Regions from separate parts of the Sphingomonas sp. BRN-1R genome, predicted to be linked through region 1. Evidence: riboswitches for the same ligand, from Rfam matches in the RefSeq annotation. Region 1 holds a riboswitch; the other holds the start of a gene.
The links. Region 1 has a riboswitch for cobalamin ahead of AC3ANX_RS09125 (DUF1636 domain-containing protein). Riboswitches for the same ligand answer to the same signal wherever they lie in the genome.

Region 1 (5,578 bases):
CCGATATCGGCGTGCGGCTGATCCCCTCCACCAGCGAGCTGAAGCTCGGCGTGGTGACGGCGTTCCTCGGCGTGCCGCTGTTCCTAGCCTATCTGCTGCGCGAGCGGCGGATATGGTGACGATCACACTCGAAGACGTGGGCGTCATGCTCGGCGGCAAGCCGGCGGTGCGCGGGGTCGGTGCGGTGCTGGAGCCGGGGCGGCTGATCGGTATCATTGGCCCGAACGGGGCGGGAAAGTCCACGCTGCTGCGCGCGATGCTCGGGCTGGTGCCTTTCACCGGCAGTATCGGCATCGACGGAGAACCCCTCGCCACGATGGCGCGGGGCCGGGTGGCGCAGAAACTCGCCTACCTGCCGCAGGGGCAGACATTGCACTGGCCGCTGACGGTCGAGCGTCTCGTCGCGTTGGGCCGATTGCCGCATCTCGCGCCCATGCAGCGGCTGAGCGGCGCGGATATGCAGGCGGTCGAGACCGCGATGGCGCGCGCCGATGTCGCCGGTCTGCGCGACCGCATCGCCACCGAACTCTCCGGTGGTGAGCGGGCGCGCGTGTTGCTCGCGCGGGCGCTCGCGGTCGGCGCGCCCGCGCTGCTGGTGGACGAGCCGCTCGCCGCGCTCGATCCCGGCCACCAGATCGACGTCATGGAACTGCTGCGCGCCGAAGCGCGGGGCGGCGCGCTCGTCGTCACCGTGCTGCACGATCTGACGATGGCGGCGCGCTATTGCGATCGGTTGCTGCTGATCGACGATGGCGGCCTTGTCGCCGACGACACGCCGCTCGCGGTGCTGACCCCGGCGCGGCTGCGCGCGGTGTACGGCATTGCCGCCACCGTCGCGCGCGACGGGGACACGCTCACCATCGTGCCGACCGCGCGCGTCGCGAATTGACGCATCGCGAGGTCGGCAGTATCGCGCCGGTTGCGACAGGTTCCCCGGTGGGGATGAAAAGGGAACGGGGTTCGAAACCCCGGCTGCCCCTGCAACTGTGAGCGGCGAGCCACCGGGCCAAATGCCATTGGGATCTTCACGGTCCTGAGAAGGCGGCCCGGCCGGTGTCGACCCGCAAGCCAGGAGACCTGCCCGTCGCGGTCGTCCATCGTGCGGACAGGGTGTTCCGGGCGGGCGGGGTGTGAACCCGAGTGGCGACAGGTCGGACTGCGTGGGCGCGGCATGCCTGGAGGCATGCCGTTCGTGCGTGGCCCTTGTCGGGGTGCTCGTGGTGAAGCCTTGTGCGCATATTACGGCGGCGGTCTGATGCTGCGCCGTGTAGAGGATGGGCCGGCGGTGGTCGCCTGCAACACCTGCCGCCATTCGGCGGAGGAGCGCGAGGTCGAGGGAGTGCGCGGCGGGGCGACGCTGGTCGCGGCGTTGCGCGATGTGCAGGCATCCGATCCGCGCTATGTCGAGGTCGCGGTGCAGGAGATGCCGTGCCTGTTCGCCTGCGCGGAGCATTGCACCGTCTACCTGCGCGCGCCCGACAAGGTGGGCTACGTGCTCGGCCGCTTCACCCCCGATGCCGAGGCGGCGCGCGCGATCCTCGATTATGCGGTGCACTATGCCGCGAGCGAGCATGGCCGCGTGCCGTTCAAGGAATGGCCGCAGGGGGTAAAGGGGCATTTCATCACGCGCACGCCGCCGCCCGGGTTCATCGCGGAATGAGCTTCGCGACCGTCGCCGACTTCGATGCTGCGCTGGCGACGCTCACCGCGCCTGACGAAGCGGCTATCGCAGCGGCGCGGGCGCGGCAAGCGCAACTGACCAAGCCCGCAGGATCGATCGGCCGGCTTGAGGAGATCGCGGCGTTCTTCGCGGGCTGGCAGGGGCGGGTACGGCCGAAGATCGAGCGCGGGCGGGTGGTGGTGTTCGCAGGCAACCACGGCATCGTCGCGCAGGGCGTCAGCGCGTTCCCGGCGGCCGTCACCGCGCAGATGGTCGCAAATTTTTCGAACGGCGGCGCGGCGATCAACGCGCTCGCGGCGGCGGCCGGGCTGGAATTGAAGGTGGTTCCGCTCGAACTCGACCGGCCGACTGCCGACTTCACCCTCGCGCCCGCGCTGACCGAGACGGAGTGCCTCGCCGCGCTGTCGGCGGGGGCGGCGAGCGTGGCGGCAGGGCTCGACCTGCTCGTCGTCGGTGAGATGGGGATCGGCAACACCACGGCCGCCGCTGCGCTCGCGGCGCGCAGCTTCGGTGGCACGGGTGCGGATTGGGTCGGGCCGGGAACCGGCGTGGACAGCGGCGGGGTCGCGCGCAAGATCGCGGTGGTCGACCGTGCGCTCGCCCGTCATGCCGATGCTCCTGCCTCCGCGTTCGAGACGCTGCGGCGCGTCGGCGGGCGCGAGATCGCCGCCATTGCCGGCGCGGTGCTGCGCGCGCGCGACCTGCGCGTGCCGGTGCTGCTCGACGGGTTCATTACCTGCGCGGCGGTCGCGCCGCTCGCAGCGGCGGTGCCGGGCGTGCTCGCCCACTGTATTGCCGGCCATTGCTCGGCCGAGCCCGGCCACGCCCGCCTGCTGGCCGCGCTCGGGCTCGATCCGCTGCTGCGGCTCGACATGCGGCTGGGCGAGGGGAGCGGCGCGGCAGTCGCGGCCAACATCCTGCGCTCGGCGCTGGCGGCGCACGACGGCATGGCGACCTTTGCCGAAGCGGGCGTGTCGGGCGGGTAGATGGCGCCGTTCCTGCTCCACCTGCTGCGCCACGGCGCGCCGGAGACGCCCGGACGCATGATCGGCCGCACCGATGATGCGCCGACGGCCGCCGGGATCGCCGCCTGCGTCGAACAGGCGCGCGCGATCGGCGTGGAGGTGGTGATCGGCTCCGATCTCGCCCGCGCACGCCTTGCGGCGGAGGCGATCGGCGGCGATCTCTCGCTGCCGGTCGCGATCGATGCGCGGTGGCGCGAACTCGATTTCGGCGTGTGGGACGGGCTGCCCGCGAGCGAGATCGACGCGGCCGCGCTCGGCGCGTTCTGGGACGATCCCGACGCGCATGCGCCGCCTGAGGGCGAGACCTGGTCGACGCTGGTCGCGCGCGTGGCGGCGGCGGTTGCGGATCTTGCGCCGCGTCCGACGCTGGTGGTGACGCACGGCGGTGCGATGCGCGCTGCGCTCGCGCATCTGTGCGGCTTGGGCCAGCGTCAGATCTGGGCGTTTGAGCTGCCCTATGCCGGGCTGCTGAGCCTTAAGGTCTGGCCTGGCGAGCCGCGTTCGGCGCAGATCGTGGCGCTGTGGCCATGACCGGCCTTATCCTCGCGGTACAGTTCCTCACCCGCTTGCCGGCCCCGCGCGTTACCGCGACGGACGCGGATTTCGCGGCGTCGATGCGCTGGTTCCCGCTGGTCGGTCTGCTGATCGGCGCGCTGGTGGCGGGCGCGGGGTGGCTTGCGCGGGGTGACGCGTGGCTCGGCGCACTGGCGGCGCTGGTGGTGTGGGTGGGCGTGACGGGCGCGCTGCACCTCGACGGTCTCGGCGATCTCGCGGACGCATCGGGCGCGGCGCACAAGGATCGCGACCGGCTGCTCGCGGTGCTGGCCGACCCGCATGTCGGCAGCTTCGGCGTGGTGGCGATCGCGCTGCAACTGATCGCCAAGCTGGTGTTGCTGCACGCGCTGGTGGTGGCAGGCGCGTGGCTGCCGCTGATCCTCACCCCGTTTGCGGCGCGGATGGGGCCGCTGGTGTGGACCCGCTGGCTGCCGCCGCTCCATGCCGGTCTTGCGGCGCGGTTCCGTGATGCGGTGCGTGTGGTCGATCTCGCCGGGTGGACGCTCGCGCTGGTTGCCGCCGCGTTCCTCTGGCCGGCGATCCTCGTCACGCCGGTGCTGCTCGCCGTCTGGGCGGTTTATGTCGGTCGCACGATCGGCGGGATTTCGGGCGACGGGCATGGCGCTGGCATCGAACTGGTCGAGACGTTGCTGCTCGTCGCGGCAGTCGCGTGAGCTGGACGCATCACGGCGGACGCCTCGCGGAGGCACGGGCCGCGTTCGGCGACGGTGCCGCGCCGTGGCTCGACCTGTCGACCGGGATCAATCCGCATGGCTGGCCGGCGGGCGACATCACGATCGACTGGCACCGCCTGCCGGGTGAACGCGACCTCGACGCGCTGGAAATCGCCGCCGCCGATTACTTCGGGGTCGATCGCGCTCATGTCGCGGCGGTGCCGGGCTCGGAGATCGGACTGCGCCTGCTCGGCACGCTGCTGCCGGGGCCGGCGCGCTACATCCGTCCGACCTACCGCACGCATGCTGAGATGTTCGCCGAGAGCATCGCCTTGCGCGCCGACGCGGCCACGAGTGCGGCACGTGGTGTCGTGATCCTCGCCAATCCCAACAACCCCGACGGGCGGGTGATCGCGGCGCACGATCTGCTCGCGCTGCATGAGCGGCTGCGTGAGGGCGACGGCTGGCTGGTCGTCGACGAAGCCTTTGCCGATGCCGATCCCGTGACCAGCATCGTCGCGCAGATGCATGACGAGGCGCGGCTCGTCATCCTGCGATCGTTCGGCAAGTTCTTCGGGCTGGCTGGGGTGCGGCTCGGCTTCGTCGTTGCGCCCCGGCAAATCGTCGCGCGGGTGCGGGCGCTGCTCGGCAGTTGGCCGGTTTCGGCGGCGGCGATCGCGATCGGCACCGCCGCCTACCGCGATGCTGCGTGGATCGTCGCGATGCGGGCGCTTCTTGCCGCCGATGCGGCGGACCTGGACGCGGCGCTGATCCGCTGCGGGCTGAAGCCGGTCGGAGCATGTCCGCTGTTCCGCATGGTCGATGTGCCGGATGCCGCCGCGACCTTCGCCCACCTCGCCCGGCAGGCCATCCTCACCCGGCCGTTCGACGACGATCCGCACCGGCTTCGGCTTGGCCTGCCCGGCGATGCCGCGGCGCTGGCGAGGCTCGAGCGGGCGCTGGCGCATGGCTGAGCCGGTCGCGTTGGCGGCGCTGGTGGTGGAGGCGGCGGTCGGCTGGCCCGATGCGCTGTACCGCCGGATCGGACATCCGGTCGGGCTGTTCGCCGCGGTCGTCACCGCATGCGAAACGCGGTGGAACCAGCCCCAGCGTTCGTTCGCGCGCCGCCGCCTTGCGGGCATTGCCGTCGTAGCGGTGCTGGTCGTGGTGGTTGGCGGCATCACGCTTGGCTTGCAACGGCTTGCAACCGTATTGCCCGGCCATGCGGGCTGGATCGCGTGCGCGTTGCTCGCCGCGCCGGGGCTGGCGCAGCGCAGCCTGTACGATCATGTCCGCGCTGTGCGGGTGGCACTGGACGCGGGCGACTTGCCCGGTGCGCGGGTGGCGGTCGCGCGGATCGTTGGGCGCGACGTCGCCGCGCTCGACGCGGCGGGCGTGGCGCGCGCCGCGATCGAGAGCCTGGCGGAAAGCTTCTGCGATGGCGTCGCCGCGCCGCTGTTCTGGCTGCTGCTGGGCGGCTTGCCGGGCTTGTGGATCTACAAGGCGATCAACACCGCCGACAGCCTGATCGGCCACCGCGAACCGCGCTGGCGCGCATTCGGCTGGGCGGCGGCGCGTACCGACGATGTGCTTAACCTGCTGCCTGCACGGCTGGGCGGGGTGCTGCTGTGTGCGGCGGGAGG
Region 2 (5,578 bases), 480 kb from region 1:
GACGCCGAGCAGGTGGAGCGCCATCGCGAACGTCTCGCCTGCCGTGCGCATCGTCGCGGACGCCCACAGATCGACCACCAGCGCATGGGGGTAATCGCCATGATCCTGCAAGTGGCGGCGGATCAGCTCGTCGGCGAGCAATACGCCCTGCGCATGCGCCGAGCGCGACGGCACCGCGCGCGGATCGGTGGTGTAGAGGTTGCGCCCGGTCGGCAACACGTCCGCGCGGCCCCGCCACGGCGAACCCGACGGCCCGGGCGCGACCCGCCGCCCCTGCAAGGCCGCCAGCAGCCCGGCGCGCTCGCCCGCGCCGTGATTGCCACGCCCGAAGATGTGGAGCCCGTCGCCGAACTGGCTGTCCTTCACGTCGCACACGAACGTGTCGATCCGCGTGATCGCCGCCGCATCCGATAGCGCACGATCGAGGCCGAGCGTCTCCTCCAGCCCGGCCGCGCGTGCCTCGTCGCGGATGTCGGCCTGCAACCGCCCGCGCCGTGCCGGGTCGAGCCCATCGGCGTTGGAGAACTCGTCGAGCAGCGCTTCGAGCCCGCCCAGGCCCGCACCCGCACCGCTGCGCGCGAGTGGCGGCGGCGCGTGGCCGAGCGTGACAGCGCCGATCCGCCGCTTGGCCTGTGCCGCCTCGCCGGGATCGTTGACGATGAACGGATAGACCACCGGCAGCGCGCCCGTCAGCGCCTCGGGCCAGCACGCCTCGGACAGCGCGACCGCCTTGCCCGGCAGCCATTCGAGCGTGCCGTGCGCGCCGACATGGATCAGCGCGTCTATGCCCCGCGCGCGCAGCCACAGATAGAAAGCGACGTAAGCGTGGCGCGGACAGGCGGAGAGATCGTGATAGTCGCCTGCGCGCGTGGTGGTGTCGCCGCGCTCGGGCTGCAACGCGACGATCGCGCCACCGCGCTCCACCACGGCGAAGTGGAACGCGCCGTCATGCACCGCCGGATCGTCCTCGATCGCGCCCCAGCGTGCGGCGAGATCGTCGCGCAACACGTCGGGCAGGTGCAGCAGCGCCGCGCGATACGCCGCCACCGGCCATGCGAGTCGCGCGGTGCCGAGCGCGTCGGCAAGCCCCTCCCCACGCACGACCGCATAGCCCGCCTGCGCCAAATCGGCGAGGATCGCCTCGGCCGAGGCCAGCGCGTCGAGCCCGACCGCATGCGCCATCTGATACGCCTTGCCCGGATAGGTCGAGACCACCACCGCCAGCCGCTGCGCTGCGACCGGCGTGTGCGCGAGCCGCGTCCACGCCGCGACTCGATCGGCGATCGCGGCGATGCGGGCTGGCTCGGCGCGATGCTCACGCCGGGCGAACTGGAGATCGGCGTCGGGCGCGGACTCGGCCTTGAAGCTCGCCACGCCTGCGAACAGCCGTCCGTCGACCTCGGGCAGGACGACGTGCATCGCGAGATCGGCCGGCGACAGCCCGCGCGCGGCTTCAGCCCACGCCGCCCGATCCGAGGTGGCGAGCGCGACCTGGAACACCAGCACGCCCGCGACGTCGAGCGGGGTGGCATCCTCCTCGCCGCGCGCGGAGAAGGCGGTGGCGTTGACGATCGCGGCGGGGCTGAGCGCCGCCGCCCAGCGCCGCAGCCAGCCGCGCGCGCTCTCCGCCTTGAGCGACGGCGCGAACAGCCCGATCACGTCGAACCCGCGCGCGTCAAAGGCGGCATAAAGCGCCTCGATCGGGTGCAGATCGGCGGCCGTCAGATACGACCGGTAGAACACCAGCAGGATCACCGGCCGCGGCGCCCCCAGCAGGAACGCCGCCGGGCACGTCACGCCCTCCTCCGGCCGCCACGCGCCGACTTCGGCGATCGCTCCTGCCCCCGCGACAGGCGCGACATCGAACCCCGCCGCGCGCGCGAGGTCTGCCAGCGCCGCCTGCGCCGCCACCGCGCCGCCGGTATCGCACAGTTCGGCAAGCCGGCGCAGCGTCTCCACCGGCAGCGTCGACACCGCGTCGAGCCGCGTATCGGCGCGCCCGTCCGCCGGCAGCACCGCCAGAGCGATGCCCCGCGCGCGCGCCAGTGCGCCGAGCTGCTGCAACCCATAGGTCCAGTAGCTTTGCCCGCCGATCAGCCGCACCAACACGCCCTTCGCCCCCGACAGCGTGCGATCGAGGTAAGTATCGACCGACAGCGGGTGCGTCAGCCGGGCGAGGTTGGCGAGCCGCAGCCCCGGCAGCGTCGCGCGCCCACGTCGCCACCCGGCCGCGAACGCGCCGAGATCGCTGTCGGAAAAGGACAGCATCACGAGATCGGCCGGGCTCTGCGCGAGATCCTGCGGCGTGGCCGTCTCGTCCAGCCCGTGAGTCTCGCGAAAGACGACGTGCATGGCGTCAGCCCGCCAGCGCCGCCGTGATCTTGGGTAGGTCGATCCGCCCCTGTTCGGCGATCACCACCAGCCGCGTCGCGCGCGGCTCGCCCACGCGCCACGGCCGGTCGTATTGCGTGCGCACCCGCGCGCCGACCGCCTGGACGAGCAGCCGCATCGGCTTGCCCGCCACGCTGGCATAGCCCTTCACGCGCAGGATGGCGTGCGCGTTCGCCAGCGCCTCGACGCGCGCGGCGAGATCCTCGGGCGCGGCGATCTCGCCCAGTTCAATCACGACGCTGTCGAAATCGTCATGCTCGTGATCGTCCTCGCCGTCGTGGTGCGAGGGGCGTGCGGCGATATCGTCCTCGGCCGCCGCGTTGAGGCCGAGGATCACCGCCGGATCGATCACGCCCTCGATCAGTTCGACCACCGGCAGCGGGCGCGGCGCTTCGGCGGCGATGACCGCGCGCGCCGCCGCCACGCCGTCCGCGCCGGCGAGATCGGCCTTGGTCAGCAGCACCATGTCGGCGCAGGCGAGCTGATCCTCGAACACCTCGGACAGCGGCGTCTCGTGATCGACGCTCGGATCGGCGGCGCGCTGCGCGTCGAGTGCCGCCACATCGGGCGCGAACCGACCGGCGGCGACCGCCTCGGCGTCCGCAAGCGCGATCACCCCGTCGACCGTGATGCGCGAGCGGATCGCCGGCCAGTCGAACGCCTTGAGCAGCGGCTTGGGCAGCGCGAGCCCCGACGTTTCGATCAGGATATGGTCGGGCCGGGGGTCGAGCGCGAGCAAAGTCTCGACCGTGGGGATGAAATCGTCCGCGACGGTGCAGCAGATGCAGCCGTTGGCGAGTTCGATCACGTTCTCGGCCGGGCAATCGGGGATCGCGCAGCCCTTGAGGATATCGCCATCGACGCCGAGTGTGCCGAATTCGTTGACGATCACCGCGAGCCGCCGTCCGCCCGCGCTCCGGATCAGGTGGCTTATCAGCGTGGTCTTGCCCGCCCCCAGAAAGCCGGTGACGATGGTGACGGGTATCTTGAGCAGGTCGGACACGGTTTCTTCCCCTTCGCGCCACAGCGACGACAGGCGGGGGCCGACAGTTCGGCTCGGCACGCGACGACGGGCGGGCGCGGGAGGGCGCTCGTTGCCGCGAACCGATGCAGCCCCAGCCGCACGGTTTCGTCGCTCAGACGGAGAATTACCGTGCCGTGACCATCCCCTGGACCAAGGCAAGAGCGACCAGACGTCGGCAGGTCTCCTGGCTCGCGGGTCGAAGCTCGATGCGCGCCTTCCCAGGCGCGGCGGCCCAGTGGATGCCCGTCGTGCGACGGGCGTTGCGCATCTCGCTCACCGCTTACAGTTGCAGGGACAGCCGCGGCATTGGGGGCGAACCCCCGCACCGCATTCCCATTGAAGCCCCTCGCGGGGCACCGGCGCGATCAGCGAAGGCCGGTCGAACCGGCCTTCGCTGCACGGCTTAGCCCGAAAACACGCGGCTGCCAATTCGCTTCGAAAAGCGGCGATGATCGATGATGTCGGGGTGCGCGAGACGGCGATCAGCCGGCGCGGAGCCGCCGGTGGTTCGGCGGGAGGATGGTGGACAGGGCTGGATTCGAACCAGCGTACGCTTGCACGGGCAGATTTACAGTCTGCTGCCTTTAACCACTCGGCCACCTGTCCAGTTGGGCCGCCAAAAAGCGAGGCGTGCCAATGCCGATCCGAAGCCCTGCTGTCAACGCCCAAGCGCGCGGAAAAACGGCGGAGACTTGCATGCGGGCACCGCGACGCATACCGGACGGCGTGTATTCCGGCTCCGGCCCCTTCCGAGTGGACCCAATATGATCGTCTCCCCCCTCTCCCCCATGCGGGCGCAACGCTGATGGCGCGGCGCGGACATCGCCCCTCGCAGGCGCCCGCCGGCCGCCCGCGCTTCTGGGGCCGCCATGCGGTTACGGCGGCGCTCGCCAATCCCGACCGCGTCGTGCGCAAGATCTGGGCGACGCGCGAGGCGATCGCCAGCCTCGACATCCCGCCGGTGATCCCGATCGTCTATGCCGAGGTCACCGATCTCGCGCGGCTGGTGCCGTCGGACGCGCCGCACCAGGGGCTGGTGGCGGAGGTCGATCCGCTCGAGGACATGTGGCTCGCCGATCTGCTCGAACAGGGCGCGGACGATCGCCGCCCGCTGCTGGTGCTCGATCAGGTGACCGATCCGCACAACGTCGGCGCGATCCTGCGCTCGGCCGCCGCGTTCGACGCGCTCGGCATCGTCACGCCCGATCGCAACGCGCCGCCCGAATCGGGCACGATCGCGCGCGCGGCCTCGGGCGCGCTGGAGCTGGTGCCGTGGGTGCGCGTGGTGAACCTCGCCCGCGCGCTCGACGAGATCGCCGAGGCCGGCTTCTGGCGCGTGGGGCTGGCGGGCGAAGCGACGCAGACGCTCGATCAGGCGATGGGCTTGCAGCGCGTGGCGCTGGTGCTCGGCGCGGAGGGCGAAGGCATGCGGCAGAACACCGCCTCGCATTGCGACGAACTCGGCCGCCTGCCGATCTCGCCGCGGATGGAGAGCCTCAACGTCTCCAACGCCGCCGCGATCGCGCTCTATGCGGCGACGACGCGGGTTATGCCGTGAATTAGGATGCGGAGGGGCCGGCCCCCTCCCCGTTCGTGCCGAGCGCAGTCGAGGCACCTGCGCAGGTGCCTCGACTTCGCTCGGCACGAACGGTGAGGTTCGCGCAGAGGTAACCGGCCAGCGCTCGGCACGAACGGTTCGGGTTGGGCACGAAGGCCTGCGGGCACCGAGCCCAGCGCCGTTCCCCGGCCAAGGCGGGGGTGCAGTTACGCAGCCGTGGCAAACTGGCGCTGCGCTCCTCTACAAGAGTCTTGCCGACTGAACCCGGCCTTCGCCGGGGATTAGCAGGCGCTCAGTTCTCCAGCGTGTGCAGCAGCGTGCGTACGGCGGTGTCGATCTCGCGATCCTTGTCGCGCAGTTCCTCGATACGGCGCACCGCATGGATCACGGTCGAATGATCGCGGCCGCCGAACTTGCGGCCGATCTCGGGCAGCGAGCGCGTCGTCAGCCGCTTGGCGAGGTACATGGCGATCTGGCGCGGGCGCGCGATCACCACCGCGCGCCGCGCGGAGACGAGATCGACCGGCTTGAGGTCGAAATGCGCCGACACCGCCTTCTGGATCTCGTCGATCGTCACGCGGCGTTCGGCACCGCGCAGCACTTCG

Region 2: another riboswitch for cobalamin. It lies ahead of cobW (cobalamin biosynthesis protein CobW); the one in region 1 lies ahead of AC3ANX_RS09125 (DUF1636 domain-containing protein).

The regions. Positions count from the first base shown of each region.
Region 1 covers NZ_CM173236.1:1,987,615-1,993,192, forward strand. Annotated here, with positions in the region: gene AC3ANX_RS09115 (FecCD family ABC transporter permease) at 1-119, shown strand, start outside; gene AC3ANX_RS09120 (ABC transporter ATP-binding protein) at 113-889, shown strand; cobalamin riboswitch at 910-1,099, shown strand; gene AC3ANX_RS09125 (DUF1636 domain-containing protein) at 1,256-1,660, shown strand; gene cobT (nicotinate-nucleotide--dimethylbenzimidazole phosphoribosyltransferase) at 1,657-2,667, shown strand; gene AC3ANX_RS09135 (histidine phosphatase family protein) at 2,668-3,237, shown strand; gene AC3ANX_RS09140 (adenosylcobinamide-GDP ribazoletransferase) at 3,234-3,935, shown strand; gene cobD (threonine-phosphate decarboxylase CobD) at 3,932-4,909, shown strand; gene cbiB (adenosylcobinamide-phosphate synthase CbiB) at 4,902-5,578, shown strand, end outside.
Region 2 covers NZ_CM173236.1:1,508,372-1,513,949, reverse strand. Annotated here, with positions in the region: gene cobN (cobaltochelatase subunit CobN) at 1-2,352, opposite strand, end outside; gene cobW (cobalamin biosynthesis protein CobW) at 2,357-3,394, opposite strand; cobalamin riboswitch at 3,573-3,789, opposite strand; tRNA gene AC3ANX_RS06935 (tRNA-Tyr) at 3,936-4,021, opposite strand; gene rlmB (23S rRNA (guanosine(2251)-2'-O)-methyltransferase RlmB) at 4,221-4,973, shown strand; gene dnaA (chromosomal replication initiator protein DnaA) at 5,266-5,578, opposite strand, start outside.